2 regions of the Dellaglioa algida genome follow, and region 2 is predicted to be linked to the other one. Evidence: predicted binding sites of a transcription regulator. Region 2 holds the regulator's gene; the other holds the start of a gene.
What was found. The regulator NrdR, encoded in region 2, represses ribonucleotide reductase genes. The targets are predictions, from matches to a motif close to ACACNATATATNGTGT.

Region 1: nrdH (glutaredoxin-like protein NrdH) is a predicted target of NrdR. The motif match lies at 8,423-8,438, and genes of this name have one in related genera.

The regions. Positions count from the first base shown of each region.
Region 1 covers NZ_JANXLE010000005.1:85,055-97,186, reverse strand. Annotated here, with positions in the region: gene N0K73_RS05610 (acyl-[acyl-carrier-protein] thioesterase) at 1-638, opposite strand, end outside; gene rsmI (16S rRNA (cytidine(1402)-2'-O)-methyltransferase) at 651-1,532, opposite strand; gene N0K73_RS05600 (DNA replication initiation control protein YabA) at 1,529-1,885, opposite strand; gene holB (DNA polymerase III subunit delta') at 1,908-2,915, opposite strand; gene N0K73_RS05590 (cyclic di-AMP receptor DarA) at 2,928-3,257, opposite strand; gene tmk (dTMP kinase) at 3,277-3,918, opposite strand; gene N0K73_RS05580 (YaaL family protein) at 4,081-4,323, opposite strand; gene recR (recombination mediator RecR) at 4,339-4,938, opposite strand; gene N0K73_RS05570 (YbaB/EbfC family nucleoid-associated protein) at 4,966-5,280, opposite strand; gene dnaX (DNA polymerase III subunit gamma/tau) at 5,298-7,013, opposite strand; RNA gene ffs (signal recognition particle sRNA small type) at 7,101-7,187, opposite strand; gene tadA (tRNA adenosine(34) deaminase TadA) at 7,229-7,729, opposite strand; gene N0K73_RS05550 (class I SAM-dependent methyltransferase) at 7,730-8,332, opposite strand; gene nrdH (glutaredoxin-like protein NrdH) at 8,544-8,774, shown strand; gene nrdI (class Ib ribonucleoside-diphosphate reductase assembly flavoprotein NrdI) at 8,774-9,154, shown strand; gene nrdE (class 1b ribonucleoside-diphosphate reductase subunit alpha) at 9,132-11,303, shown strand; gene nrdF (class 1b ribonucleoside-diphosphate reductase subunit beta) at 11,325-12,132, shown strand, end outside.
Region 2 covers NZ_JANXLE010000004.1:51,029-63,160, forward strand. Annotated here, with positions in the region: gene N0K73_RS04355 (Bax inhibitor-1/YccA family protein) at 1-347, shown strand, start outside; gene polA (DNA polymerase I) at 499-3,180, shown strand; gene mutM (DNA-formamidopyrimidine glycosylase) at 3,202-4,035, shown strand; gene coaE (dephospho-CoA kinase) at 4,038-4,637, shown strand; gene nrdR (transcriptional regulator NrdR) at 4,671-5,144, shown strand; gene N0K73_RS04380 (replication initiation and membrane attachment family protein) at 5,166-6,563, shown strand; gene dnaI (primosomal protein DnaI) at 6,566-7,504, shown strand; gene thrS (threonine--tRNA ligase) at 7,833-9,779, shown strand; gene infC (translation initiation factor IF-3) at 10,035-10,535, shown strand; gene rpmI (50S ribosomal protein L35) at 10,562-10,762, shown strand; gene rplT (50S ribosomal protein L20) at 10,820-11,179, shown strand; gene tenA (thiaminase II) at 11,253-11,912, shown strand; gene N0K73_RS04415 (YqeG family HAD IIIA-type phosphatase) at 12,067-12,132, shown strand, end outside.

The sequences.
Region 1 (12,132 bases), on a different contig from region 2:
TTGTGACCATAATGAATTTCTTTTTCATACTTAATATTCATATGTTTTAAGTTATGTGACATCAGAAATTCTTCTGTCAGTGAATCCAATAACCAGTCAAAATACCTAGAATTATTAACATGTTGATTTGGATCAATATCAAAAAATCGAACATCATATGATTTTTTAAAATCTACCGTATCCTCATCTGAAATACCAACTGGATTTTCTAAGCGTTCAATTCTACGCGTATATTCGGCCCCAAAAGGTTCAATAACTTCGGGTAATACCCGAACCATTTTACGCGTTTCATGATCCATTAAGACGAGTACAGCATGAACACGTGCACACTCATTACCCTCTTCATCATGAACCCAAAAGTCTCGATAACAGAAAAAGCGATTATATGAAACTGCCTCTGTTGTTAACGTTAATTTTTCATCAATATGAGGCATTCTCTCAACATCAATCAGATATTGCGTAATAACCCAACCGAAACCCAAATCGGATAGATGCTTTTCGGTGAGACCCAGATGATCACTTTGATCCGTTGAGACCAAAATAATCATATTAATTAGCATGGCCATTGTTACACGACCACTTTTATCGCCTTCGTAATAGACGGCGCGATGCGTTTCACTAAACTTATTATCTTCCACTATGTCCGCCCCTTAAATATGATGATAGAGATTATAGATTTCCTGTTTTTTCATTTCTTGTTTTTTGGCGATTTCTTTAATTGCGTCATTCGTTTTCATACCGGTTTCAATTAAATAATCAACTTGTTCTTCAATGGTCATACCTGCCAAATGGTCAACTTCTGTTGCCTCGGGTGAATCGTTTCCTTCAACAATCACACAAAATTCTCCCCGAACCTGATCTGAACCGGCCCATTCAATAGCGTCATCTAATGTACCACGTAAAAATTCTTCATAACGTTTAGTTAATTCGCGACAAAGAACCACTTTACGTTGACCGCCAAAACTAATAGCAAGTTGTGTTAATGTCTTTTTCAAACGATGTGGTGCCTCATAGAAGATAATGGTCATTGTTTGATTTTTTAACTCTGCTAGTTCTTCTTTTTGATCCTTTGGCTTACGCGATAAAAATCCATAAAATAAGAATGGTTGTGGCGCCAATCCCGATGCGATTAACGCTGTAATTCCAGCATTTGCTCCGGGAAGTGGAACCACTGGAATTTTAGCTTCAATACATGCTTTAACCAGATCATGACCTGGATCACTGATTGAAGGCATTCCAGCATCACTTACCTGCGCAATTGACTGACCTGCTAATATTTTCTCAATGAATTGTGGTATACGTTCTTGCGTATTATGTTCATGAAAGCTCAATTGACTTGTTTCAATATCAAAGTGGTTTAATAATTTTTGTGTATTTCGTGTATCTTCAGCTGCTATGTAATCGACCTCTTTTAAAATGTCGATTGCCCTAAATGTCATATCAGATAAATTACCAATCGGTGTTGGTACTAAATATAATGACCCGGTTGTTCCTTTACCTTGGAAGCTACTCTGTGCGGCTATTTCACTCATATTTCGCGCTCCCCATAGATTAAGTCTAGGCAGAATGCACAAGGCTCATCGTCGACCCGACGTGAACCGTACATCCCTTCAATATTACAAACATGAAATCCTTGATCATATAATTTTTCTAAATTTTGGCGTGATTTTGATAGATTAGCATCAGAAGATTCGTTAAAATCTTTAGACGTTTGTCGCTCTATTTCACTTAGTCTCTCTCTTAGATGTTGGTTTTCAATCTCTAATTCAGCGTTATTTTCAAGAACGCCGGTCATATCAGATTTTATTGTTTCAAAACTCGATAACATCCGTTTCATTTCCTCTTCGATAGCTATAAAATTATCATATAGTTGACGCTTATCCACAAAATCACCTTCATTTCATATTCTATAAGTCTATTAATTTTAATGTTGTTGATTCAAGTACACTTTGAAATGCAATATTCGTTTGAAGTAAATTTTTAATTTGCAAGCAATTATCTAATATCTCAACTAATTTTTCATTACTAATTAATTGAATGACTTTATCAATTTCAGCTAGTCGGTCAGAAAAGCTAATTTGTTCTTTTCGATTATAGCGAACAAGTAAACAATCTCGCGCTAACAATATAATTAAATCAGCCATCAATAGCTGTTGGTTTTTTTCTTTTACGAGTGGTACTAATTTAGTTTGAACCAAAATAAAACTTTCAGTATCATTTTTCAATAACTTATTGAACCAATTCCAAACCTGTTTAGTCATCTCAATAAAATTCTCATCTTGCGACAATTCTTCCGCACGGCTGATGCTCTCAGTTACATGAACGAGTAAATTTGCTTGATCTTTTAAGACGCCCTTATTCAATAGACTTTGAATTAATTTATCCTGAGATAACGCCGCAAAATTGACTAGCTGGCAACGTGATTGAATCGTTGGCAGAATTTGATTTTTGTTTTCCGTTAACAAGAACGCCGTCACAGTCCCGACGGGTTCTTCCAAAAATTTCAGTAAACTATTAGCAGCGCTTGCGGTCATACTTTCAGCCTTTTCAATAATAAAGACCTTTTGATTACCCTCAACACCACTTTTAGAAAATTCTGACTTCAAAAACCGAATTTGATCAACTTTGATTGACTGCCCATCAGGTTTAACGACGACGACATCTGGATGATTACCCGATAGAATTCGGCGACATTCCGCACAAACACCACATGGCTTTAGATCCTCATCAGCGGTACAAAAAAGTCTCATTGCAATCCATTGTGACAGTTCAATCTTACCAACGCCTTCTTGTCCCGCGAATAGATACGCATGAGCCAATTGATTCATTGTTGTTAACTTTTTAAAATGTTCAATTAAGGCCGGTTGTAATTCTTGAATCGTTATATTACTGGTTTCAGTAACCATTTCCGTCATTACTATTTACCCCTAAAATTGGTGAAATTGTTCTACTGGCAAGACGAATACCGTTGCGCCACCAACTTGAACTTCTAAAGGGAATGGCACTTGCGCATCCATTGAGACATCCAAATTAACAGGAGGAGCCATGAATTGTTCACGACTCGAAGATGTTTCCTTAATAATCTGTAAAACCTCATCCACACGTTCGTCTTCAATCCCAATTAAAAAAGTTGTATTCCCAGATTTTAAAAACCCACCTGTTGACGATAACTTTGTCGCACGGACATTTGCATCAATAAATACATTACTTAATCGGTTACTATCTTTATCTTGAACAATCGCTGTAATTAATTTCATTTGAATTCCCTCATTTCATTTATTTAAAAGACTCGGGTAATTTCTTCATTAAAACCTTGATACAATCTTCAATAACTTTATCCAAAGGTTGCGCCGCATCAATAGTAACTATGCGTTCAGGATTTTCCACCGCTAGCTGTTGGTAAGCTTTACGCACCTTTTGATGAAAAGCTAATTTCTCATCATCCAATCGATTCACTTCATTTTGACGGTGTTCAAAAATACGTTTTAAGCCAATTTCGGATGGCACATCAAAATACAAAGTTAAGTCAGGTTCTGTTCCATTTGTTGCAAATAAATTCATATCAGCAACTGCCTGCCTGCCAATGTCTCTACCAGCTCCCTGATAGGCGATTGAGCTATCTACATAACGATCACACATGACTAATTTATTCGCCTCAAGCGCCGGTAAAATGGTTTCCACAATATGCTGACGTCTTGATGCCGCAAATAGCAATGCTTCTGTTCGTTTATCCATTTCGGGATAGTCTTGATTTAAGACGACATCGCGAATGGCTTCGGATATTGGATTTCCACCTGGCTCCCGCGTTACGACCAATTCTGTTGCTAAAAGCACTTTTATTTTTTCTATAATACCTTTTAAAGCACTTGTTTTACCGGACCCATCTGGTCCTTCAATCGTTACAAATTTTCCAGTCACATTAACGACCCCAATGCTTATTATTATTGTACTTGAATCTTAAAAACCTGTCTATAAGATAAACCTGTTAACAGTATACTATCTCTCGTTTAATAAATCTAATCACTCATTTACAAAAAAACGTCAAGACAAGTTATTCAACCGTCTCAACGTTCGCTCTAATTAATGTGTAATTACCGAGGCCTGCATGTGTCCCTTAACGGAACGAACACGAGCTTCATTGTAGAGGAAGAAATATCTTGCTCTCGCCATTTTTGTTTCATTGATTAATTCTGCATCAACTTCATAAATAGCCTCTTCGGTTTGTTTGGCTTGATCCCACGCTAACTTAGCACGGTCAATTGAATTTAATAATTCTGTATCATATTCTTTACGTAATTTAAGTTTTGCTTTTTTATTAAACATGTTATCAACCCATTTCTATATTTCAGTCCGTCCCTCAATAGCTTTAAATAAAGTCATTTCATCAGCGTATTCAATATCACTACCCACCGCCAATCCATGAGCTAACCTTGTGACTTTGATACCTGCAGGTTTAATCAATCGAGATAAGTACATTGACGTTGCTTCACCCTCTGGTGTTGCATTCGTCGCAATGATGACTTCCTGCATATCGGGATGTGTTTGAAGCCTTGTTAATAAACTCGTGATATTAATATCTTCGGGTCCCTTGCCTTCGATTGGTGATAGAACACCATGTAAAACATGGTATAACCCGTGATATTCCTTCATTTTTTCTAATGACATGACATCTTTAGGTTCTTCTACTACGATAACTTTCGTTTGATCGCGTGATGGATCAGAACAAATCTGACAAGGATCTTCTTCCGTGATATTACCGCAAATACTACAATAATGCAGATCACGCTTAGCAGATATCAATGATTTAGCAAAATCCGTGACATCATCTTCATCCATATCAATTGTAAAAAAAGCTAATCTTGTAGCCGTTTTGCCACCAATACCCGGTAATTTCATATAACTTTCAATCAACTTTGCGATAGGTTCAGGATATTGCATTTTCTTTAGACCTCTTTAACTTTAAGTTTATAGTCCAGGCATTCCTTGAGAGTATTTGCCTAATTTATCAGCCGTTGTTGTTTCAATTTTAGTCATTGCGTCATTAACAGCCATGATAACCAAATCTTGTAGCATATCAACATCGTCAGGATCAACTACTTCTTCTTTAATTGAAATATCAGTCATTTTTTTGTCTCCCGTAAAGGTTACTTTGACTAATCCATTTGAAGCTTCACCGACAAATTCAGTTTGATTCAAAGCATCTTGATCCTTTGTCATTTCTTTTTGTAATTTTTGCATTTGTTTCATCATACCTTGCATGTTGCCATTTCCTCGCATCATTATTAATTACACCCTTTCTAATCTTGTTTAATTTCTATATTTTCAGTTCCAAAAATTTCTTCGGCTTTTGAAACGACTTGCTCAACCACCTCGGGAACTGGTTCAATCGTTGTTTCATTTCCTTCATGACCATTTTGTTCGATATATGATTTACGTACTTCTGGCCATTGCTCAGCCGTAATACAAACCAACTTAGGCGTATTATGCAACAATCGATCTAGCCCATTACCTAAAGCATCGAGCAGTTCTGTATCACCTGATGCCTTAGCAGCTAAGAAATCGTAGTTAAAACTAACAAGTACACTATCTGGACTAGCCGCAACCGGCTCACTCGCCTGCATAATAGCTCGTTGTGTCACTGAAAGTTGTTGCAATAGTTCTGGCCAAACCTGTTTTAATTGTACCAAACTTTCTTTTGTAGCGTTATCTAAAATAGGATAAATTTGACTTAAATTTAATGTTGCCTTTTTTTGTGTAGTAACATTTTTTTTTGGTTTCGCCACCGACACAGTCTGATGTTGATTGTCATGCTTGTTTAGATTAAGTAATTGTTTTTTTAACGTATCCACCGTTTTAGTTAAGTCATTAATTTGTTTAGCAGCTTCTTGATTAAGTCCAGGCTGACTATTATCACTGGCCACTTCTATCGTACTAAACTGTGATAACCGAATCGTCAAAACTTCTAAATACACGTCTGGATGTGTTGTAAATCGCATTTGCTGTTGAACTTCATTTAAAATATTAATCATTTGGTATAAGAATTCAGCAGAAATAGTTTGTGATAACGTCTTAAATGTATCATCAACCATCCCTAATTCAAGTTGGTTAATGAGTGCTGGTGCTTGTTGATATAGCAATAAATCACGACCATATGCAATTAAATCTTCTATTAATCTAGTTGAGTCCTTACCCTCATCAATAATTTCTTGAATCGTTTCTAGTGCCTGTGTGGTTTCTTTTTGACTAACTTCTGTCACATAAGTTTGAATTTTGTCTTGTGTCACACTACCCGTTACTAATAGCGCATTATCTAGTGTCACTTTATTATCGCCAAATGAGATAACCTGATCTAAAATACTTAACGCATCTCGCATGCCACCTTCAGCTGCTTTTGCGACAACTTTAAGTGCCGGTTCTTCATATTCAATTTCTTTTTCCGTTAAAATGTACACCATTCGAGCATAACTATCAGCTGGCGTAATTCGTTTGAAATCAAACTTCTGTGTTCGAGAAATAATTGTTGCCGGAATCTTATGGGGCTCAGTTGTTGCAAGAATAAAAATAACATTTTCGGGAGGTTCTTCAAGTGTCTTCAATAACGCATTGAAAGCACCCGTAGATAACATATGAACTTCATCAATAATATAGATTTTAAAATCAGCTTGTGTGGGTGCATATTTAACTTTATCACGAATATCACGGATTTCTTCAACACCATTATTAGATGCGGCATCGATTTCAATGACATCATTTAATTGGCCATTCGTAATGGCGACACATGTTTCACATTTATTACACGGTTCACCATTTTCTTGAAAGTGGCAGTTAACCGCTTTGGCAAAAATTTTAGCCGCGGATGTTTTACCAGTTCCGCGTGGGCCGTTAAAAATGTATGCGTGACTCGTTTGATGTGTCATAATGGCATTTTTTAACGTTCGCGTAATCATGTCTTGACCCACTAAATCGCTAAACTTTTGTGGCCGCCAGACACGGTACAAAGCTTGATAACTCATCACAATCTCCCCTTTCAAAATCTATAAATAGTTTTTTAAATAAAAAAATCTCTCAGCCATTTCTGACTAAGAGTCTTAAATAATCATAATTACTTAAGGCACAAAGTGAATCAAACTTAGTGCTGCTTCCTTCCGGACCTGACACAATTCGTAAGCACACTATTGCCTTAAGGCCTTGCGGCAATTATTATAATACCTTAAATCGAACAAAAAAGCTACCCTTGTGATCGCTTTTTTTCTTTTCTTTTACGGCGAACTTCTCTAAAGAATGATTGGAGTAGATCTTTGGCTTCATCTAATAATAATCCAGATTCAACTTTTGCTTGGTGGTTAAATCGTTCGTCCGTTAATAAGTTACCAATACTACCTACAGTTCCTGCCTTAGGGTCAAACGCACCAAAATAAACTTCTGGTATTCTCGAGTTAATAATTGCACCACTACACATTGGACAAGGTTCCAAAGTAACGAACAATTGCGCGTCAACTAGACGCCAACTATGAACGGCAGCGCAAGCTTCTTGAATTGCTAAAATTTCGGCATGTAATGTTGCATCTTGAATGTGCTCACGAATATTGTGTCCACGCCCAATAATTTCGCCATTTTGTACGACGACGCAACCGATTGGGACTTCACCAATAATTTTTGCATTCCTTGCCTCATACAAAGCTTCACGCATAAAAAATTCTTTTTGTTCTTCTGTTAATTTTTCTGGCATCTACTTCACACTCATCAAGATATAGTATCCTTTATCTTTTAAAATAATCTCACAATTACCAAAAACATCAGTCATTTTCTTTTGAGCAGATCCGGCACCTTGTTTCTTTTGTAGCACGGCAAATAACTGACCACCCACTTTTAAATGATCAAATGCACCACTTAAAATATCATGGACAACATTTTTACCTGCCCTAATAGGAGGATTTGTCACAATTGTAGCGTAATCCGTCTTCGTGACATTATCATATGCAGCGGATTCAAAAATCGAGACATTAGTTATTTTATTAATTTCAGCATTTTTCTTTGCTAATTCTAATGCCAATTCATTCACATCGGTCATATCAATTTGACGTTCGGGTTGATCCTTGGCAATAGCAAGTCCTATTGGGCCGTACCCGCATCCCACATCTAAAATATTTCCCGCAATAATTTCTTGTTGAGCAAATGCATTTAATAAAACTCTTGATCCAAAATCGACCGTTTTTTTTGAAAATACACCGTTATCTGTGGTAAACTTAAATTCGTTGTTCAGCAATTCAAATGTCCATTCTTTTTCGTCGTGAATGACATCTGGATTTTTCGTAAAATAATAGTTAGTCATGTTTTTCCCTACTTTCTCAATAGTTTCTATAATACGGAGAAAATTCGATTTTCGCAATCTAAATTTAATATAAACGAGTCAAGACCTTGAACACTACATCTTGTGTGATGCAACTTAAAATCATACTAAATGTGGTGTTTTTTTAATTGATTTTTGAGTTGCGTGATGTATACTTAGCTTATTAACAAAATATTAAAGGGGGATTTATATAATGAAAAAAGTAACTGTATTTACAAAAAATAACTGTATCCAATGCAAAATGACAAAACGCTTCTTAGAGGAAAATAACGTAGACTTTGACGAACGTAACATTTCTGAAGATGACAACGCCATTGACTACTTGAAAGACCAAGGATTCCAAGCTGTTCCTGTTGTCGAAGCTACTGGATTTGATACAATTGCTGGATTCCGTCCAGATATGCTTAAAAAGTTGGCAGTCTAATGAAAATTGTTTTCTTTAGTATTACGGGTCAGACACGTCGCTTCATTAACAAGATTGGCCATCCTTCATTCGAAATTGACCCAACGAACCCATTCGTTGAATTAAATGAACCCTACATATTGGTTGTTCCAACCTATGAAATCGGGCTCACTGAATCGGTTAATGACTTCATTGAATACAAATCAAATAGAGAAAACATACTGGGTGTTGTTGGCGGTGGGAACCGAAACTTCGCCCAACTTTTTATTTTTACGGCTAAAGATATCGCGACTGACTATAAAGTTCCTTTATTGTACGAATTCGAATTCAATGGAACCGAAGAAGATGTCCTCAATATGAAGAAAGTAGTTGATGAAATTGACATTAAAAACGTTAGATAGTGATAAGGTCACTTATTATGATTTAAATAATGAAATTAATATTCCTGTAGACGGTCAAATTCCGCTTCAAAAAGATCAAGAAGCCTTGACCGCCTTCTTAAAAGAAAATGTTGCTGAAAACACAATGAAATTCGATTCGTTACAGGCTCGTTTTGATTACTTAATTGATAACAATTATATTGAAACCGGTTTTTATAATAAATATGAATTTTCATTTATTGAAGAATTGTACGCTTATTTAGCGGCTCAAAAATTCCATTTTGGAACATTTATGGCGGCCTACAAATTCTACGCTCAGTATGCACTTAAAACAGATAACAATGCTTATTACCTTGAAAATTATATTGATCGAGTTGCAATGAACGTTCTTTACTTTGCCGATGGTGATACAGATTTAGCCATGAACTTAGCTAATGAAATGATTCATCAACGTTACCAACCCGCGACACCTAGTTTCTTAAATGCGGGTCGTAAACGTCGTGGGGAATTAGTTTCTTGTTTCTTAATTCAAATTACGGATGATATGAACGGAATCGGCCGTGGTATTAACTCAGCGCTTCAATTATCTCGTATTGGTGGCGGAGTTGGAATCACGCTTAGCAATTTACGAGGTGCTGGTGCACCAATTAAGGGGATTGAAGGTGCCGCTTCTGGTGTCTTACCCGTTATGAAATTGTTAGAAGATAGTTTTTCATACTCAAACCAATTGGGTCAACGTCAAGGTGCCGGTGTTGTTTATTTAGATGTATTCCATCCAGATATCGTAGCGTTCCTATCAGCTAAGAAAGAAAATGCTGATGAAAAAATTCGTGTTAAAACTTTATCATTGGGCGTTACTGTCCCTGATAAATTTTATGAACTCATTAAAGATAATGCAACAATGTACCTCTTTGATCCATATAGCGTTGAAAGAGAATACGGCGTTCCTTACTCATATGTTGATATCACAAAAGAATATGACAATATGGTTGCCAACGAAAATATTATTAAGAAAACGATTCTTGCTCGTGAATTAGAAACTGAAATTTCTAAATTACAACAAGAGTCTGGTTATCCTTATATCGTTAACGTTGACACTGCCAATCGTGCAAACCCGATTGATGGTAAGATTATCATGAGTAATCTTTGTTCAGAAATCATGCAAGTTCAAACGCCCTCAGTTATCAATAACGAACAGGGTTTTGATGTCATGGGAACTGATATTTCATGTAACTTAGGTTCAACAAATATCGTTAATATGATGGCTTCTCCAGACTTTGGTCGTTCAGTTGATTCAATGGTTCGCGCTTTAACTTTTGTGACTGATAGCTCAGATATCAACGTTGTACCTACTATTCAAAAAGGAAACAGTTTAGCACATACGATTGGTTTAGGCGCAATGGGTCTACATGCCTACTTTGCCAAGAACCATATGCATTATGGTTCAGATGATTCAATCAATTTCACAAGTGTATACTTCATGATGCTTAACTACCATTCATTGAAAGCTTCAAATGCAATTGCGCAAGAAAAAAACGAAACATTCCATAACTTTGAAAAAAGTACTTATGCAACAGGCACTTATTTCGACAAATACATTAATGAAGATTGGGGTCCAGATTCCGATAAAGTCGCTGCTTTATTTGATGGTATCGACATTCCTAACCAAGAAGATTGGGCTGCTTTGAAGGCTGATATTCAAGCCACTGGCCTCTATCATCAAAACAGACTCGCCGTTGCACCAAATGGCTCTATTTCATACATTAACGATACGACTGCTAGTCTTCACCCAATCATTAACAGAATTGAAGAACGTCAAGAAAAGAAAATCGGTAAGATTTACTATCCAGCGCCTTACCTTTCAAATGACACTATTCCTTACTACACATCAGCCTACGATATGGATATGCGTAAAGTAATCGATGTCTATGCTGCTGCTCAAGAACATATTGACCAATCACTTAGTTTAACTTTATTCATGCGTTCAACTATTCCTGCAGGTCTCTATGAATGGAAGAATGGCCGTACAGATAAAATGACAACACGTGACTTAAACATTTTGCGTAATTATGCGTATAATAAAGGTATTAAGTCAATTTACTACATCAGAACTTTTACTGATGATCAAGAAGAAGTTGGCGCAAATGCTTGTGAGAGTTGTGTTATCTAAACTGTAACGGAGGAAAGTTAAATGAATAATGATATTTATAAAGCAATTAATTGGAATGAAATTGAAGATCAAGTTGATAAAGCAACTTGGGAAAAACTAACTGAGCAGTTTTGGTTGGATACACGTATCCCCCTTTCAAATGATTTAGACGATTGGCGGACATTAAGTCCCGCAGAGAAAACATTAGTTGGCCATGATTTCGGTGGTTTAACCTTGTTGGATACCGTTCAATCACAAGATGGGATGGAATCATTACGCCATGATACACGTACGGCTCATGAAGAAGCTGTTTTAAACAATATCCAATTCATGGAATCTGTTCATGCAAAAAGTTATTCATCAATCTTTTCGACTTTAAATACTGCTTCAGAAATTACTGAAATTTTCGAATGGACTGATAAAAACGAATTTCTACAAAAAAAGGCCCAACGAATTAATGGTATTTATCAAAATGGAACACCCTTAGAAAAGAAAGTTGCTTCTGTTTTCCTTGAAACATTCTTATTCTATTCTGGTTTCTATACGCCCCTTTATTACCTGGGCCATAATAAGTTAGCCAACGTTGCTGAAATTATTAAATTAATTTTACGTGATGAATCTGTTCATGGAACCTTTATCGGTTATAAATTCCAACTAGGCTTTAATGAACTTTCTGAAGAAGAACAAGGAAAAATGAAGACATGGATGTACGATCTTCTTTTTGAATTATATGAAAATGAAGAGAAATACACTCACGAACTTTACGATGAAGTTGGTTGGACTGAAGAAGTCTTAACTTTCCTTCGTTACAATGCAAATAAAGCATTAATGAATTTGGGTCAAGACCCTT
Region 2 (12,132 bases):
CAGCCGTATTCGTTACAATGACTATTTTAGGAAATGTAACGAAACGAGACTTAACCAAGTTAGGTACTCAAGCATTAGCTGCTTTAGTTGGGTTAATTGTCGCTTCGTTTGTTAATTTATTCTTACAAAGTGAACTGATTAACTACGTATTCTCATATGTAGCAGTTATTATTTTCACTATTTTAACGGCTTGGGATACACAAAAATTAAGACAGATATTTTTACAACGTAACAGTGATGTTTCAGTTCCTAATCTGGCAATGACGGGTGCATTAATGTTATATCTTGATTTTATCAACCTATTCATTTCATTCTTGCGAATATTTGGTTACGGTGGTAGAGATTAGTAATTAATAAAATAAGTCGTTTAAACCTCTAAGTTAGTCATTCATAACTTAGGGGTTTTTATTACTTTAGAGATATTGCGTGATAAATTATTAATCATGGCTGATGTTTGTTAAAATGGGGATAGAGATTTTAAAAGGAGACGGATATCAGATGACGAATACTAATGAAAAACTATTATTAATTGACGGAAATAGCATTGCGTACCGTGCATTCTTTGCACTTTATCAATCTGTAGATCGATTTACGAATCAAGCAGGGTTACATACAAATGCGTTATATGGTTTCAATAATATGTTGAATGTCATATTGGATACCGAAAAACCCACGCATGTTTTAGTTGCTTTTGATGCTGGAAAGACGACATTTAGAACAAAAAAATATGACAATTATAAAGCCGGAAGATCAAAAACGCCACCAGAATTAAAAGAACAAATGCCTTATTTTAAAGAATTATTGGCTGGATACGGAATTAAAACGTATGAACTAATTGATTTTGAGGCTGATGATATTATCGGAACAATGGCTAAAAAAGGTGAAGAAGCGGGGTATGATGTTACGATTGTAACTGGAGATCGCGACCTGACGCAATTGACGACTGATAAAGTAACTGTTTCCGTTACTAAAAAAGGTGTTAGTGAAATAGAAAAATTTACGCCGGCACATGTGATGGAAAAGTTTGGGTTAACGCCGCTACAAATTATTGATATGAAAGGGTTAGTTGGGGACACGTCTGATAACTATCCTGGTGTCACTAAAGTTGGTGAAAAAACGGCAATTAAGTTGTTAACTGAATATGGTTCAATGGAAAATCTTTACGATAATATTGATCAATTAAAGAAAAGTAAAATGAAAGAACATTTAATTGAAGATAAAGATCAAGCATTCATGAGTAAGGATTTAGCGAGAATTAGACAGGATGCGCCTATTACAATCGATTTTCCTGATACAAAATGGGAAGGACAAGACCTTGATAAATTAGTTGCTTTCTATGAAGAAATGGACTTTAAAAAGTTTTTAAGCCAGCTGAATTTAAATCCGACATCTGATAGTCTTGAACTAAATTTGTTCCCAGAACCCAAAAAGACGAATTATGTTACATTAACAACTGATAATTTGGATGACTTAAAGCAATTATCACAACCAATTTCATTTTATTTAGAGATGTTAGATGATAATTATCATACAGCGGATTTCGATGGATTTGCTATTGGCGATGGTAAAAAATTCTTTGTGACTCAAGATGTTGCGTTATTAAAATCGGCTACTTTGGTTAATGTTCTTTCGGATGCCTCGATTTCAAAGAACGTATTTAATTTTAAACGTAATTATGTTGCTTTAAACCGTTTAGGGATTCAACTTGATGGAACTGGATTTGATCTCCTATTGGCCTCATATTTGTTAGATACAAGTGATAATAGTGACGATCTTAGCAAGGTTGCACAAAAACATGACTATTATGATGTTAAGACGGATGAGGAAGTATATGGAAAAGGTGTTAAGCGTAGAATTCCAGAAGACGAAGCTACTTTCTATAATCATATGGCATCAAAAGTCGAGGCTTTGCATCTTTTAAAAGCCCCATTGATGGCGGGATTGGCCGACCATGAGCAACTTAATTTATATACAGATATGGAACTTCCACTATCACTTGTATTAGCCAAGATGGAAATCCAAGGAATCACTGTGGATGCAGATCGACTAAATACCATGCAAGGTGAGTTTTCAACTATTTTGACGGAGATGGAAACTAAGATATATGCCGAAGCGGGTGAAGAATTTAATATTAATTCACCAAAGCAGTTAGGTGTTATTTTGTTCGAAAAATTGAAGTTACCAGTTGTTAAGAAAACTAAAACGGGTTACTCAACTGCCGTTGATGTTTTAGAACAACTTAGTGCGGTAGCACCAATCGCTGACCTAATTTTAAAGTATCGACAAATTGCAAAGATTCAGTCGACTTATGTTGAAGGATTATTAAAAGTTAGACATGCCGATAAAAAAGTTCATACGAGATATTTACAGACATTAACGGCAACGGGACGATTATCATCTGTTGATCCTAACTTACAAAATATACCGGTTCGCGTTCCCGAAGGTAAAAAAATTAGACAGGCGTTTGTCCCTGAACACAAGGGATGGAAAATATTCTCATCTGATTACTCGCAGATTGAATTACGTGTTTTGGCGCATATTGCCCATGACGCTAACATGCAAGAAGCGTTTAGAGAGGGAATTGACATTCATGCCAATACTGCAATGAGAATCTTTGGATTAGACTCACCGGATGAAGTAACACCAAATATGCGTCGGACGTCTAAGGCCGTTAACTTTGGAATCGTTTATGGGATTAGTGATTTCGGGTTATCGAAAAATATTGGTATTACTAGAAAACAGGCACAAACGTTCATTGATACTTATCTAAATGAATTCACAGGTGTCAGGGATTATATGGAAAATGTTGTACGCGAAGCTAAAGATAAAGGTTACGTTGAGACACTATTTCATCGTCGTCGTTATTTACCAGATATTAATAGTCGAAACTTTAACTTACGTTCATTCGCAGAAAGAACAGCGATGAATACACCTATTCAGGGAAGTGCTGCTGATATTATTAAAGTGGCGATGATTAATATGAACAAAATGCTTGAAGAAGAACATTTACAAGCTAAAATGTTATTGCAAGTACATGATGAATTAATTTTTGAAGCGCCAGAAGAAGAAATTGCTATTTTACAAAAGAAAGTACCTGAAGTTATGGATGCCGCTGTTTCTTTAGAGGTTCCTCTAAAAGTTGAAAGTGCATTTGGCGATACTTGGTTTGATACTAAATAAAAGTGGTGAGGAGGAGATAGTATGCCAGAGTTACCAGAAGTTGAAACGGTTCGAAGAGGTCTTAGTCAGTTAGTTATTGGCAAGACAATTAAATCCATAGACGTCTTGTGGCCCAAAATTATAAATGGGGATATCATTCCTTTCAAACATGAATTAGAAGGACGGAAAATTGAATCAATTGATCGGTTGGGTAAATATTTACTTTTCCGGTTTGATAATCAAATGACAATGGTATCTCATCTTCGAATGGAAGGTAAATATTTCGTTCGCGCCACAGATGAACCAATTGAAAAACATTCACATGTTATCTTTCACTTAACCGATGACCAAGACTTAAGATATAATGATGTTCGTAAATTTGGTCGAATGCAGTTAATTCCGACCGGGCAAGAACGTGAGCTTTCGGGTCTTAAAAAATTAGGACCGGAACCGACCGAAAATGAATTTAAACTCAGCGATTTTAAGAAATATTTAGCGCGAAAACATATGTCTATTAAGCCTGTGTTACTGAACCAAGAAGCAGTTGCTGGTTTGGGAAATATTTACGTTGATGAGGTATTATGGATGAGCAAAATAAATCCAGAACAACTAGCAAATTCAATTTCCGATAGTAAATTAAGCAGTTTACGTAAAAATATTATCCTTGAATTAGCTACTGCGGTTCAAGCTGGTGGGACAACAATCAGATCTTATACCGGCGCGTTTGGTGAGACTGGACTGTTTCAATTTGACTTAAATGTTTATGGCCAAACTGGTAAACCATGCCCTAGATGTGGGACACCCATAGTTAAAATAAAGGTGGCACAACGGGGAACCCATTATTGTCCGCACTGCCAACCACTGAGGAAAGTCTAAATATGACCTATATACTTGGATTGACTGGTGGGATTGCGACGGGTAAATCAACCGTTAGTCATATTTTTAAGAATTCAAATGTGCCTGTTATCGATGCAGATATTATCGCAAGGCAGGTTGTTGAGCCAAAATCGGAAACTTTGAAAATGATTATCAATGAATTTGGTGAGAAGTATCTCATGGAAAATGGCGCTTTAAATCGTAAAAAATTAGGGAAATTAGTTTTTAATGATGGTGCGGCGTTAGAAAAGTTAAACGGTGTTATTCATCCCGCTATTAGAAAAGAGATTTTAGCGCAAATTCAGTTTCAAAAAAAATTAGGTAGTCCGGTAATCGTTTTAGACATGCCGTTGTTATTTGAACAGAATTATCAAATAATCTGTGACGCCGTTATGGTTGTTTTCGTACCTGAAACAACCCAGTTAAAACGATTAATTAATCGAGATGGCTTGACTTCCGACGAGGCGCAATTAAGAATTAAGGCACAATGGCCAATTCAAAAGAAGAAAGATTTAGCTGATTTTGTGATTGATAATTCGACAACGGTTGCCGTCACGAGGGGTCAAGTGCTAAACTGGCTTAGTAATCAAAATAATGACTAAATAAATGTAAATAAAAAATAATGAGGTGTCACAATGAAATGTCCACATTGCCAACATAATGGCTCTCGAGTCGTTGACAGTCGACCAACAGATGAAGGTCGCGTTATCAGACGACGTCGCGAATGTGAAAATTGTGAATTTAGATTCACAACATTTGAACGGGTTGAAGCTACACCATTACTTGTTATTAAAAAGAATGGAACGCGAGAAGAGTTTAACCGTGAAAAAATTCTTAAAGGGATTATCAGATCTGCTGAAAAACGACCAGTTTCAATGAAGGATATTACTCATCTTGTTGACCAAGTTGAAAATAATGTTAGAGCATTAGGCGAAAATGAAATTTCAAGTCAACTTATTGGTGAATACGTCATGGGACTACTCGCTGATGTTGACGAAATTGCGTACATCAGATTTGCCAGTGTTTATCGTCAGTTTAAAGATATGAGCGTTTTCCTTAAAGAATTGAATGAGATGATGGATCGGGATAAGACACCTACCGATAAGTAAGATTTGAAGGAATGATAATCAATGATTGAAACATGGGAAAATATGAGTCCAAAGGACGGCTACGTCGTATTAATGGATGAGAAGGTTACAAATGATGATATAGAACGATTAGACTACTTGTATCAACCTATTATGGGTGTGATTGCGAGTGGTCTATTTTCACTACTAAAGGGTGAAGCAAACCAAAATCCACAATTGTCTAATCGGAAGATGCATAACGAGTTGCTCTCATTATTGAATATTGATTTAGCAGCATTCTATGAAGCTAGAAGTTCACTTGAGGCTTTAGGTCTTTTAAAAAGTTTTGAAAAAGATGATATTATGGGAAAAGTGATGGTCTATCAATTGCGTCGGCCTTTAGAAGCGACAGATTTTTTTACAGATGACTTGCTTAGTATCCTGTTATGGGAATCAATCGGGGATACACGGTATAAAGAAATTACTGCGCGATTTGCATTACCCACATTAAAGTTAGACGGATTTAAAGAAATTTCAAAAAGTTTCTTGGATGTTTTCCAAGTTAGCCAAGTACATCTTTCTAATAAACCTGATATTATTTCTGAAAGTAAAAAGTCGTTTTTAACTAATATAAAAACTCCGCAAAAATTGATTGAATCAGACAACGTTGACTCATTTGATTTTAAATTTTTTATTGAATTATTGAAAAAAAGTTTTGTGTCTTTAGATGAAATTAATAACCAACGAGATTTGATTGTATCTGAACATCTCCTATATGGTATCGACGAGATTGAAATGGCACAGTTTATTGGTGACGCGGCTGATCTGTCAACAAATGAAGTTGATTATAATACCTTTAAGCAACAAATCGCACATAAATATAATCAACAAATTAAACTAAAAAAACAAGAAGATCCAACGAATGATGATGAACAGGATGGCGGTCATAAATCAGTTGAGACCCTAAAAAAAGTTGGCTTTTCACAAGAAGATTCGCAATTAATTCTTGCTAGCGATGCATACAGTCCCTTCGATTTTTTGAAATCATTGAAGGAGAGTAAGGGCGGCTACGTAACCGATAATGAATCTTATCTTTTACAACAACTTGTACAACGCCAAATATTTTCAAATTCGGTGATTAATATTTTGATTCATTATATTTTAATTGATCGAGACTTAGCAACGCTTAATAAATCATTTGTTGATACTATGGCCAATGACTGGTCACAGCAAAAAGTGAAAACACCTGAAGACGCGATTAATCAGGTTCGTCATTTTAATACGAAAAAAACTGAAACTAAAGTAACAAATCAGCGTCAAAGAAAAATAATAAAAAAAGAAACGTTGCCTGATTGGGCAAAGGATGATTATCAAGCACCTGAGGCGGATACTGAGATTGATAAAGCTGCATTGCAACGACAACTTGATGAGTTTAATAAAACGGCACCAAAAGGAGGATGACAATGGAGGATTTAGGGACAGAAATTAAGAAATTTCTAAAAAATGAAAACTTAAGTGAACGATATCCTAACGTGAATTATCGTGATTTGATGAAGAAAGTTTACGAAGATCCAGACGTGATTGCTTTTTTGGATAAAAACAAAGCTGAATTAACGGAGTCTAATGTTCAAAGGGCCGACGCTAAATTGTATGAATTTTTATCTGAAAAAAATAAAATTATTTTAGGTAAAGGGATGATAGCGCCCGGTTACAAACCTCAGTTGGTTTTGAATAATCATATGATTGATGTGTCTTATGTACCAACGGATGCGCTCATTGAGACGCAAAAAAGTAAGGCGTTAGCTAAGCGTGTTAAATCTATGAGTATGTCTAAAGATATTAAAAATGCAACGATGAATGATTTTGATATGGATGGGCGAGGGGATGCCCTCAGCCAAAGTCTGAAATTTATAACTGAATTTGTGGCTAATCCTAACGCCTATCATCAAGCAATGTATTTTTACGGTAGTTTTGGAGTTGGGAAAACGTATCTCTTAGGTGCTATGGCCAATGAGTTGGCTAACCGTGGCTATCAAACAACCTTAATGCATTTTCCCAGTTTTGCCGTTGAAATAAAAAATGCAATTAGTGATAATCGCGTCTACGATATGCTAAACGCTGTTAAAAAATCTGAAATTCTAATGATTGATGATATCGGCGCGGATGCAATGTCCAGCTGGGTTCGAGATGACATTTTAGGCGTTATTTTGCAGTACCGTATGCAGGAGGAATTACCAACTTTCTTTAGTTCTAACTTTTCGATGAAACAATTGGAAGATGAACATTTGCGTATTAGTCAAAAGGGCGAAGATGAACCGCTTAAAGCAAAAAGAATCATGGAACGCGTTCATTTTTTAGCAAAAGAAGTTAAAATTGTTGGTAAGAATAGACGACCTAAGTAAGATTAGTAGTTGCTAAAATGAACTAAAAATGGTTAAATAGTTATTAAATTGATACGGAAGATTACATTCTTTTTTTATGTCCGCAGGGAGAGAAAGCATAGCTGAAAGCTTTCTTGGCAGAGAATAAGTGATGACCACTTCCATAATGTTGCCTGACTTTTTGTTGGGTCGGATTGAATCCGTTAAAATCTATGGAGAAATTTTTGTTTCGGCAAAGATTTGAATTTGGGTGGAACCACGTTAATCGACGTCCCTAATACACAAGCTTATTTGTGTATTAGGGACTTTTTTTGTATCAAAAAATAGATAAATAATGGAGGAAGTTAACATGTCAAAAATAAATATTACTTTTCCAGATGGCGCAATCAAAGAATTTGATGCGGGCATTACAACAGAAGATGTTGCTAAATCAATTAGTCCTAGTTTAGCTAAGAAATCAATTGCCGGTAAATTCAACGGTGTTTTGGTTGATTACCTTCGTCCATTAGAGGCTGATGGTGCTATTGAAATAGTCACTAAAGATTCTGAAGATGGCTTGGTTGTTTTATGGCATACTGCCGCTCAAGTTTTGGCTAATGCTTTACAACAATTATATCCAGGTATGAAATTTGGAATGAGTTCTGATATTGAAAATGGATTCTATTTTGATACAGATAATGGAGAAACACAGGTCAGTGTTGATGATTTGAAAAAAATCCAAGACAAAATGAAAGCTATTGTTAAAGAAAACTTAAAAATTGAACGTCAATTAATTTCAAAAGCTGAAGCGCTTGAACTATTTGCTGGAGATCCTTATCGTGCTGAATTAGTTGTAGAAGCAACTGATGAAAATGGCCAAGTAGAAGTTTACAAACAAGGCGAATTCATTAATTTAAGTGACGGTGCTCAACTACGCTCAACAGCAGACGTTAAAATTTTCCAACTATTATCAGTTGCTGGTGCATATTGGCAAGGTAAATCAAGTAATCCAATGTTACAACGTGTTTACGGAACAGCGTTCTTTAAACAAAAAGACTTGGATGCAGAATTAGTTCGTCGCCAAGAGGCACGTGAGCGTGATCACCGTGTGATCGGTAATGACTTAGATTTATTCTTTGTAGATCCTAAAGTTGGTGCTGGATTACCTTACTGGTTGCCTAATGGTGCCACAATTCGTCGTACGATTGAACGCTACATTGTTGATAAGGAAGTTTCAAATGGTTATGACCACGTATACACACCTATTTTGGCTAACTTAGATTTATACAAAACTTCAGGCCATTGGGATCATTATCGTGAAGATATGTTCCCACCAATGGATATGGGAGATGGCGAAGAATTGGAATTACGTCCAATGAATTGTCCTTCACATATTCAAGTGTACAAGCATCATATCCGTTCATACCGTGACTTACCTATCAGAATTGCTGAATTAGGTATGATGCATCGTTATGAAAAATCAGGTGCACTTTCAGGATTACAACGTGTACGTGAAATGACGTTGAATGATGGACATACATTTGTTGCACCTGATCAAATTCAAGAAGAATTTAAAAGCGTACTTCGTTTAATGATGGAAGTTTATGCTGATTTTGGGATTGCTGATTACTCATTCCGTTTAAGTTATCGTGACCCAGCTAATACAGAGAAGTACTTTGATGATAATGAAATGTGGACTAAATCACAAAATATGCTAAAAGGTGCTATGGATGACTTAGGTCTTGATTACTATGAAGCCGAAGGCGAAGCAGCATTTTACGGTCCTAAATTAGATGTTCAAACAAAAACGGCATTGGGTAATGATGAAACATTGTCAACAATCCAATTAGATTTCATGATGCCTGAAAAATTTGAATTATCATACATCGGTGACGATGGTGAAGAACATCGTCCAGTTATGATTCATCGTGGACTTGTTTCAACAATGGAACGTTTCACTGCTTACTTAACAGAAATGTACAAGGGTGCATTCCCAACATGGTTAGCTCCTAAGCAAGTGACAATTATTCCCGTTAAGAATGATCTCCACGCCGACTATGCACATGATTTACGTGCTAATTTAGTTGCTCGTGGCGTCCGTGTAACGGTTGATGAACGTAATGAAAAAATGGGTTACAAGATGCGTCATGCACAAGTAACTAAAGTTCCTTATATTTTGGTTGTCGGTGATAATGAAGTGGCGGAGAATACCGTTTCTGTTCGTCGTCATGGTGAAGATGATTCTAATGTGTTCACAAAAGAAGACTTTATTAATAACATTTCAAAAGAAATTGCGAACTACAGTCGTAAGGCATAAAAAAGATTCGTTTCAATTGGCTTGACAAAATGTTACCAACTTGTTATGATTTAAAAGTTAAGAAAAAAGCAGAGGCTCCCGCTTCTCGCCTAAAGGGACAAAAGAGTCTCTGGGCAGAATATTATTGAAATTAAATTCCAATTAAAATGGATTTCAAGCGGGCTGTGATAATTTATTATTACTGCCCGTTTTTCTGTGCTTTTTCTCAAAAAAATTTGGAGGTGCATTGCCATAGCAGTTGATAAAGTAGACAAAATGGTCAATGAAGGTATCCGCGCGTCGGAACTTCGTTTAATTGGTGACGATGGTGAACAGCTTGGTGTTAAAACCAAACAAGAAGCATTAGATATGGCAGAAGCTGCCAATTTAGATGTTGTTGTTGTTGCTGCTAACTCGAAACCACCTGTTGCTAAGATCATGGATTATGGGAAATATCGTTTCGAATTACAAAAGAAACAAAGAGAAGCCCGTAAAAACCAAAAAATTGTTAATGTTAAAGAAGTTAGACTTAGTCCAACGATTGATATTAACGATTTCAATACAAAATTGAAAAATGCCTCAAAATTCCTTGCAAAAGGTGATAAGGTTAAAGTATCAATTAGATTTAAAGGCCGTGCAATTACGCATAAAGAAATCGGACGTGATGTCTTGAATCGCTTCGCTGATGCTGCTAAAGAAGCTGCAACAGTTGAATCAAGAGCGAAGATGGATGGACGTAGTATGTTCATGATGCTTGCACCTAAGGCTGAAAAGTAAAGCTATATTAGGAGGATATTAGGATTATGCCAAAACAAAAGACTCATCGTGCATCAGCAAAACGTTTTAAACGTACAGGAAATGGTGGCTTAAAACGTTCTAAAGCTTATACAAGTCATCGTATGCATGGTAAAACTAAGAAACAACGTCGTCAATTAAGCAAATCAACTACAGTGTCAGCATCAGATAACAAGCGTATCAAACAAATGCTTTCACAAATGAAATAATAAATATAAATTAGACAATTGATGCCATTTTAAATGGCTCAATAAGGAGGAATTTTCATGCCACGAGTTAAAGGTGGAACTGTTACACGTCAACGTCGCAAAAGAATGCTTAAATTAGCAAAAGGTTACCGTGGATCAAAACATATCCAATTTAAGGTAGCTAAACAACAAGTAATGAAATCGTACCAATATTCATTCCGTGATCGTCATCAAACAAAACGTAACTTCCGTCGTCTATGGATTGCACGTATTAACGCTGCAGCACGTATGAACGGTTTAAGTTACAGCAAGATGATGCATGGCTTGAAATTAGCAGAAATTGAAGTTAACCGTAAAATGTTAGCTGAATTAGCTGTTAAAGATTCAGCAGCATTTACTGCTGTTGCAGATGAAGCTAAAAAAGCACTAAGCAAATAATAAATTCAAGAGGGTACTTGACCAATCGTCAAGTGCTCTCTTTTTTTAATAAATTTCTGTAAAGGAGTTAAGCATGTTATTTTCAGAAAAGGTACGACGAGAATCAAATGATTGGTGGGAGCGGAGTTTTGAACATCCATTTATTAAACAACTAGTTGATGGTTCCTTACCTGCGGAGACTTTTAGATATTATTTAATTCAAGATCATTATTATCTGAAACACTTTAGTAAAATTCACCAATTAGTTGGGGAGCAATCAGATGATGCAGAAATTAAAAAATTAATGTTTGCATCTGCTGAAGGATTAGCACAGAGTGAGTCAGCAATTAGAGATGATTTTTTTAAAGAGTTAAATATTACGGATGAAGAAATTGAGCAAACCGGAATTGCACCAACTGCGTACCATTACGTATCACATATGTATCGTCAATTAGCTGAATTTAATCCAGAAGCTGCATTTTCTGGCCTTTTACCATGTGCTTGGCTCTATTTAGAGATTGGTTACAAGTTAATTGGTAAAGGCTCTCCGAATCCGATGTATCAAAGATGGATTGAAACGTATTCAACTGATGAATTTAAAGAATCCGTAGATAATCAACGACGTTCATTAGATAGAGTCGCAAAGGAATCCAGCCAAGAGACCGTTGAAGCAATGGCGAATGCGTTTAAAATAAGTAGCATTGAAGAATATAATTTTTGGGGAATGGCGCTTGATCATCAGACTTGGGAGTAAAGATATTTTCATAAACGACCAGGATTGACGAAGGTTTTGAGCGTTTCTTTCATTGTAAAGTGAAATTAAATTCAATTGTTTTCATAGAAAACATGCAATTTAAGTGAAAGTACATTATACTTAGATTATTATTCTAAAATTGAGGTAACTAAACATGCTTGAGAGATATAAACCAACCTGGATGGTTGAATCAATCTATGATTTAACGCCAGAAGATTTA